2 regions of the Dorea sp. Marseille-P4042 genome follow, and region 1 is predicted to be linked to the other one. Evidence: predicted binding sites of a transcription regulator. Region 1 holds the regulator's gene; the other holds the start of a gene.
What was found. The regulator Rex, encoded in region 1, represses fermentation and respiration genes when NADH is low (regulators of the CRP and FNR family bind a similar motif). The targets are predictions, from matches to a motif close to ATTGTTAANTANTTAACAAT.
Positions count from the first base shown of each region.

Region 1 (4,358 bases):
TTTTTCATAAGTTGTAATGATCGCTTCCGGAATCTGACTCTGTAAGATCACGCGATTCTCTTTAGCAGTATAGATCTGCACCAGCCCGGTACCTGTCCTGTAAGCTGCAAGTGCGCCAAGATATGCAGCACCTGACATACCTTTGCTTCCGGTGATCATAAGAAGCTTTCCGTAAGTTCCTTTATTAGAGTCCGCATTTCGTTTCGGAAGAAGTGCTGCATAATCACTTCCCTCCAGTGTACAAACTGTTTCCTCATCTCTTTCCAGTGGAAGTGATACAATTCCGATATCCTCGGATACACAGATTCCTGCATAACTTCTTCCCGGATCAAGTACAAGACCAACTTTCGTCTCCTGAATTGTCACAGTATAGTCTGCACGCACTGCAGTTCCTAATACATTTCCTGTAGTTGCGCAAATTCCGGAAGGAATATCCACGGACATACGGACTGCATCAGACTGATTCACACACTCTATAATCTGCACATATCTGCCTCCAACCTCCCGGCAAAGTCCAACTCCAAAAATTGCATCGATAATTAAAGTATACGGTTCACTTTCAAATGCTTCTTGCTCAAACTGCTCCTTAAACTGTGCTCCTGTATTTTTCAACTGTTCTATCTGATAGGCAGTCTCTGGTGTGCAGTGATCTCTGTTTCCGACCAGAACTGCTGTTACGTCACACCCTTCCCATGCAAACATTCTGGCAATCGCAAAGCCGTCCCCGCCATTATTTCCAGAACCACAGAGGACACATATTTTATTTAAATTAATTTTCCAGTCTTTAATGTGATCTACACATGCTCTGGCAGCCCGTTCCATAAGTTCCAGGGACGGGATTTTAAGTTCATTTATCGTAAATGAATCTGCCGTTTTCATCTGTTTAGCATCTGGCAAATATCTCATAGTTTTGATTCCTCCTGATAGAAAGAAACGTGCAAAGCCAGGATGCTATCTGAACAAACCTGTCTTTACACGTTATCTCCTTAATTATGTTCTTCCTTGTAGCGGCATATATTATATGACAGCCTCATCAGACTCTCGGATAAATGTACATTCTCAACAATCACACTTTCCGGGAGATTCAGATCTGTATGTGCAAAATTCCATATTCCGTGAACATTGTGATCTGCCAGAAATTTTGCGACTTTGATTGACTCATCCTTTGGAATCGTCAATGCTGCAATATCGATACTGTTCTCATCTACAAATTTCGGAAGCTCGTCCATCATATGAATTGGAACACCACGAACTTCCTGCCCGTCAAGCTCCGGATTGATATCAAACAATCCTTTTAAGATAAATCCCCGCTTTTCAAATGATGCATAGTTCGCAAGTGCACGCCCCAAATTACCAGCACCAATAATAATAATATTATGATCCTGTTCCAATCCAAGAATTTTTCCGATTTCTGAGTACAGATATTTTACATTATAGCCATACCCCTGTTGCCCGAATCCACCAAAATTATTAAGATCCTGACGAATCTGGGAAGCTGTTACTTTCATTCTTTTACTAAGCTCATTGGAAGAGATTCGTTCTACTCCCTGCTCGATCAGCTCCCCAAGGTATCTATAATATCTGGGTAATCTACGGATAACTGCCTGTGAAATTCCCCTGTTTTGCATGATCCGCACCTCCTTCCTTCAAAAATTTCTACTCATTATTATAGGCAATCGTTAGTATAATGTCAAACTTTTTAGTTGTTTTTTGTAGTATTTTCGTTATAATAGTATAAGATGATGCCAAAATTATGCGGTCGCAGCGCCGGTCGCAGCCCTGCGGCATCTTTATTTCTCAAAGTCACAGGATTTTTATCAAGGAGGATAGGATGATACTTGCATGTCACAATATCAAAAAAGCCTTTGGAGAAGAAGTAATTGTCTCCGGCGGCTCCTTTCATATAGAAGACCACGAAAAAGCAGCTCTCGTAGGACCGAACGGTGCTGGAAAGACAACACTTCTTAAGATGATCGTTGGTGAGATACAGGCGGACGGCGGCAATGTTGTTCTGACACGCGGCAAGACGATGGGATATCTGGCACAGCATCAGGATATGAATAATGACCATACGATCTATCAAGAGGTACGCACTGCAAAAGCCGATATTCTCGACATGGAGCGGCAGATTCGTGAGATTGAACAGGAAATGAAGCATTTAAGCGGCGAACGTCTGGAAGAACGTATGAATACATACCAGCGGCTCACAGCAGCATTCGAACGTGAAAATGGATACGCCTGCGAAAGTGAGATTACTGGTGTTTTAAAAGGACTTGGATTTACAGAAGAAGAATTCGCAAAACCGGTCGCGACTTTATCCGGAGGTCAGAAAACCCGTGTCTCTCTCGGAAAACTGCTCCTCACAAAGCCGGATATTCTGCTTTTGGACGAGCCCACCAACCATTTGGATTTAAATTCCATCTCATGGCTGGAAACTTATCTTCTGAATTATCCTGGTGCAGTACTGATTGTCTCTCATGACCGGTATTTTCTGAACCGGGTTGTAACAAAAGTCGTCGAGATCGAACTGGGCAAGCTTACCACTTTCATGGGCAATTATACAGATTACGCCAAGAAAAAGGAAATGCTCCGCGAAGCCAGAATGAAAGAGTATCTGAATCAGCAGCAGGAAATTAAGCATCAGGAAGCGGTCATTGAAAAGCTTCGCTCCTTCAACCGTGAAAAATCCATTAAGCGTGCAGAAAGCCGTGAAAAGATGCTGGATAAGATGACCCCGGTTGAAAAACCGATGGAACTGCATACAGATATGCACTTAACACTGGAACCTTCCTGTGTCAGCGGTAATGATGTCTTAATTGTCGAGCATTTAAGCAAAGCATTTCCACCACAGATTTTATTTGAAAATATCAGCTTCGAAATCAAGCGAGGGGAACATGTCGCGATCATTGGAGACAATGGAACCGGAAAAACAACAATCCTTAAGATTTTAAATCAGGTACTCAAAGCTGATTCTGGAAGTTTCCGTCTCGGTTCTAATGTAAAGATTGGTTACTACGATCAGGAACATCACGTTCTGCATATGGAAAAAACTATTTTCCAGGAGATTTCCGATGACTATCCTAATCTTAATAACACGCAGATCCGTAAAGTGCTGGCAGCATTTTTATTTACCGGAGATGATGTATTTAAACTTATTGGTGACTTAAGCGGTGGCGAACGTGGACGCGTGTCCCTTGCAAAGCTGATGCTTTCTGAAGCGAACTTCCTGATTCTCGATGAGCCGACCAACCATTTGGATATTACATCAAAAGAGATTCTGGAACATGCACTGAATAAATACACAGGAACGGTTCTTTATGTTTCACACGACCGTTACTTTATCAATCAGACTGCAACACGTATCATGGATCTTGTTAATCATACGTTTGTAAATTATATTGGAAATTATGATTATTATCTTGAGAAAAAAGAAGAACTGACAGCCGCATACTCCAATACGTCTCGCTTAGAAAATAATTCCTCTTCTGCAGCTTTTGACTTGGCCTCTGATTCAAAGTTAAGCTGGCAGGAACAAAAAGAAGCTCAGGCAAAAGAACGGAAACGCGCTAATGAATTCAAAAAGACAGAAGAACGAATCGGTGTTCTGGAAGATAGAAGTGCTGAAATTGATATTCTGATGTCGCAGGAGGAAGTTTATACGAATTCAGTAAAATGTCAGGAACTTGCGAAAGAACGTGCAGAAATTGACACTGAACTTGAAACTTTATATGAAAAATGGGAAGAGCTGGCCGAATAAGCCAGCTCATTTTTCTACTCTTCAAAAACACGTTTGATACTATCATAATGCAGGAAGATTCCTTTGTCAGCCAGAGCCTTGATCTCATCAGCTGTTGCAATCTTATATCCTGCAGTCTCTTCTGTCTGAAGATGCAGGTCTTCTTCTTTAAAATCCTTTTCAAAACGATAAACATCTACAAAATAATTGTCGCCTTCTCCAGGATTTTCTCTGTGATAGGTAAACATATAACCGCCCACACAGCCATTTACATCCAATCCTGTTTCTTCCAGTACCTCACGACGTACCGCTTCCTCGGAGCTTTCGCCTGCCTGTGCAGCGCCTCCGGAAACTTCCCACCAGCCTGGTGCCCATGCCTTTGTCAGAACGCGGCGGGTAATCAGATATTTTCCATCTGGACGGCGGATCACACCTAACACTGTCAAGTGATACTCACCCTCTTTCAGGCACCAGTCATTGCGCTTCATTTTTCGCCCGGTCAGCTGTTTGTTTTTATCATAAATATCCCAGTATTCCATGCATTTCAACTCTTTCTATACTAACTTTTCAGCAATCGCTTTAATAAAGTCTTCACTGTTTAACACTGTTGGATTCGGAAGTG
Region 1 is NZ_OLMI01000001.1:437,987-442,344, forward strand. It holds gene C7E02_RS02320 (NAD(P)H-hydrate dehydratase) at 1-906, opposite strand, end outside; gene C7E02_RS02325 (redox-sensing transcriptional repressor Rex) at 987-1,628, opposite strand; gene C7E02_RS02330 (ABC-F family ATP-binding cassette domain-containing protein) at 1,832-3,757, shown strand; gene C7E02_RS02335 (NUDIX hydrolase) at 3,772-4,275, opposite strand; gene C7E02_RS02340 (NADP-dependent isocitrate dehydrogenase) at 4,291-4,358, opposite strand, start outside.

Region 2 (4,358 bases), on a different contig from region 1:
ACAAAGTAAGCTTTCTCGCCCATTTTCGGGAAAGTGAATACACGCTTGCGGATATCCATGAAGTCCATGGCCATATCCTCAAAGTCAGCTTCCGGATGCTCATACATTACCCACATAATCTTTGCTGCGTCCATGGCAGATCCACCGCCAAGAGCAATAATCGTATCCGGCTCAAATGCACGCATCTGATCCACACCTTTTTCAGCACACTGAAGTGTCGGATCCGGTGCCACCTCGAAGAAGCATGTGTGCTGGATTCCAAGCTCATCCAGTTTCTGCTCGATCGGAGCTACGTAACCATTCTTATATAAGAAGCTGTCTGTTACGATAAATGCTTTCTTTTTGTGCAGTACATTTCTAAGTTCATCTAGCGCTACCGGCATGCAGCCTTTCTTAAAGTATACCTTATCCGGAGTCCGAAACCAAAGCATATTTTCTCTCCTCTCTGCAACTGTTTTAATATTGATCAGGTGTTTTACACCTACATTTTCAGATACGGAGTTTCCTCCCCAGGAACCGCAGCCAAGTGTCAGTGACGGTGCCAGTTTAAAGTTGTAGAGATCTCCGATTCCGCCGTGAGAAGACGGTGTGTTAATCAGGATTCGACATGTCTTCATAGCTTCAGCATGTTTTGCAATTTTCTCTGTCTCAGCAGGATGTACATAAAGAGAAGCCGTGTGTCCATATCCTCCATCTGCTACAAGGCGCTTTGCTTTTTCAAGGGCTTCGTCAAATGTCTTCGCACGATACATTCCAAGTACCGGTGATAATTTTTCGTGTGCAAATTCTTCAGAAATATCTACGGATTCTACTTCACCGATCAGAATCTTTGTATTTTCCGGAACTTCCACACCTGCAAGTTTTGCAATCTCATATGCAGATTTTCCAGGAATCTTGTTATTCAATGCTCCATTTATAATAATCGTCTTACGAACCTTATCAAGCTCTTCTCCTTTTTTCAGGAAATAGCAGCCTCTGTATGCAAATTCTTTCTTTACTTCATCGTAAATGCTGTCCAGAACCGTTACGGACTGCTCAGATGCACAGATCATACCGTTGTCAAATGTTTTGGAATGAATGATGGAGTTAACTGCAAGTTTAATATCTGCTGTGTCATCAATAATAACCGGTGTATTTCCGGCTCCAACTCCAAGTGCCGGTTTTCCGGAAGAATAAGCTGCCTTTACCATTCCCGGACCACCCGTTGCAAGGATGATGTCAGATTCTTTCATGACCATATTGGTCAGTTCCAGTGACGGTGCATCGATCCAGCCAATGATTCCTTCCGGTGCTCCGGCTTTCACTGCTGCGTCCAGAACAACCTTTGCTGCTGCAATTGTGGAAGCTTTTGCTGCCGGATGCGGACTGATGATAATTGCATTTCTCGTCTTCAGACAGATCAATGTCTTAAAGATTGCTGTTGAAGTCGGGTTCGTTGTCGGAATAACTGCTGCCACAAGACCGATTGGCTCTGCGATTTTCTTAATTCCGAATGCTTTATCTTCCTCAATCACACCACAAGTCTTTGTGTCTTTGTATGCATTATAAATATACTCTGCTGCATAGTGATTTTTGATTACTTTATCCTCAACAATACCACGTCCGGTTTCCTCAACTGCCTGCTTTGCAAGTGGAATACGCATTTTGTTCGCTGCAACTGCTGCCGCATAAAAAATCTTGTCAACCTGCTCCTGTGTATAGGTGGCAAAGATTTTCTGCGCCTCGCGCATCGCCTGCATCTTCGCTTCCAACGCTTCCACATTGTCAACAAATACCGGTACAACATCTTTCTTCTTAGCCATCTGGATTCCCTCCTGTAAATAAAAAGTATGGATTATAGTTTGCTTAATTAGACGTCTTTTATTCTTTACATTTGGTAGTATAAATTATCGTTAATTATTTGTCAATATATAAATGATATTTTTTTAACATTGTTGTTTATTTTTTGTCATTTGTTGGAAATATTATTATATAAAGCAGTTCACGGGACATAAAACGGAATAATTTCCGTGAACTGCTTTTTTCATATCCTGTAGTTTTCCAATAAATGCCAAATAATAAACTGCTTGGAAGCAGGACGGCTTACGCCGAAATTGCATTATGCAGGCTAAGCGGAAAGCCTGTAATATAGATACTATTTCGCTATTTTTCCCCACCGATATATTCTAAAGTAGGCATTAGAAAAAACGTGGAAGCTGCCCTCCACGTTCTTTCGTTTATTCCATATTTGTTTCTACTGTTATAATTTTATTCTCTTGATGTACATCGAAAATCAATGGATTCTCTTCTGCCCATTTGGGATCTTCTTTCTGGCGCTTGCACCATTTCTCATATGCTTCCAGAAACCTGTCATGAATCAGATGTTCTGCCTCCAGTCTTGCGTCGACTGCATCCTGAAACTCGCGATATGTCCCGAGCTGATATCGTTCTCCTTTAAAGCCGATTGTCACTCGATACTTTCCCGCTTTCGTCTTGTACACTCCACGGAAACCACTCGTACTGTCACATCGATTTTTCCGGTGCTTCAGCCATTCAACACAAGTTCCGTTCAATAAATGAAGCTGGTCATGCACGTTTTTTTCACATTCTTTCTTCAGGCATCCACAGCTTTTATAATTACCATATACAAGTCCACTAAGAGAAACATCTACTTCATTTCCACATTCACACTTACAGTGCCAATATACAGAGCCTCTCTTGTCACGTTTTTCTGTCGGATACAAGGCAGTCAGTCTTCCAAATTTCTGTCCACTCAGATCACGAATCACTGACATTTCTTTCTCCTGATAAATACTGCAAGAAAAAATACCACGACTGCTATTGCTGCTGTCGAACACCACAATATGATATTCTGTGTATCGCCGGTTTTTACAATAGTATTTCCTTTCGCCGGTTTGTCTCCAGTATAAGAATTATGAAAATATGCTTCTTCACTCTTTGTCCCATCCGGATTTTTTACAACAACTTGTGTATCAAGTCCTCCATTGTCTGCATTCGTCACATATACTGCTACCTTGTAGTTCGTCTCATCATAACTGAATTTATCCTTTTTGTCAGATACTTGCTGTTTCAGATTATAATAATATACTCCGGCATGTTCATAAGCAATTTCGATTACTTTTTTATCATTATCTTTTAGAGTAAATGTATAAGCTCCCTCTGAAGTCTCCTCGGGCATCGGAACTTTTGTCTCTTCACAGGTCATTATATATTGAAACTCTCGGTTCAGTCCGTCCGGCGCTTGATTTTTTATTTCAAATGTCTGGGACACTGGTATTTTTGCAACAGTTTTTTGAGAGGCTGCCTCTGCCTTCACCGGCAATCCCTGCAACAGAACTGCTGCAAGAGCAATCCCTGCAACAAATGCAGAAAATCTCCCCCTATTTTTTATATTTTCCGTTCTCCGGTTTCTTATCATTTATCTCCCCTCCTTTCTGTCCTTGTACTGCACGATTATTTACCGCCATACAATTCTTATGTTTCTTTCTGATATATCGAAGAATAGCTACTATCTCCAGCCCTATAAGTACACTTTCTAAAAGCCCATACCACCAAAGCGGAATTTGCTCAAGAAGATTTCTTGCTATCCCCTGCTGTTTTTCTGTCTCTCCTTCTGCAAACGTATCTGGATAAGTTTCATCTGAAATCACACCGATCAACACATCTCTGCCATTTGTAGTCTGTGAATTACAAGTAGATAAAGCTATAATCCGTACATTTTCATCTTCCACAGAAATGTTTAAATCCCGGTAATACAATGCCTGTTCCCGTACATATGATAAATACTTCGATTTTTCTGATTGATCTGCAATTCTGACACTGTAAATCATGTTGTCATATGCATCTGCTTTCACAAATGCGAAAAAATGCACACCATGATCCTGACCACTATAATATAGATTTCCATATTCATGTGTATTGAAATACGTCTCATCCTCATAGTGACCAAGATCACCGAACATCAACTCTTTTTCCATATGATGTCCATAAATAATATTATTAAAATTGCTAAAATCCGGTGCGTTCATGCAATCCAGAAATAAACTTCCCGACAGTGCATATTCACCCATAACATCTGTATTCACATATTTTGAATTATCTTCTGCCTGCGTGAACGGATAATCAATTTTCGTTCCATATACATGCAGCCAGCCTATAACTTCCGGGTTTTGCGCCTGCAATTGTTCAAATGACACCGAGTCATCTTTTTCCGGCTTGTAGGTCTTGTATTTCTGCGCAGAAGCCGCATCATAGACCTGTCTTGTGTCCCAAAATGCATACACGCCGTACAAAATCAGCAACATGGTGAATATCAGTACTACAAAATTGACGATCCGGTCTGCTATACGCACCAACAT
Region 2 is NZ_OLMI01000002.1:1,267,568-1,271,925, forward strand. It holds gene adhE (bifunctional acetaldehyde-CoA/alcohol dehydrogenase) at 1-1,802, opposite strand, end outside; gene C7E02_RS11785 (hypothetical protein) at 2,217-2,774, opposite strand; gene C7E02_RS11790 (Spy0128 family protein) at 2,765-3,418, opposite strand; gene srtB (class B sortase) at 3,381-4,358, opposite strand.
Region 2: a site for Rex is predicted at 1,889-1,908, ahead of adhE (bifunctional acetaldehyde-CoA/alcohol dehydrogenase). Genes of this name have one in related genera too.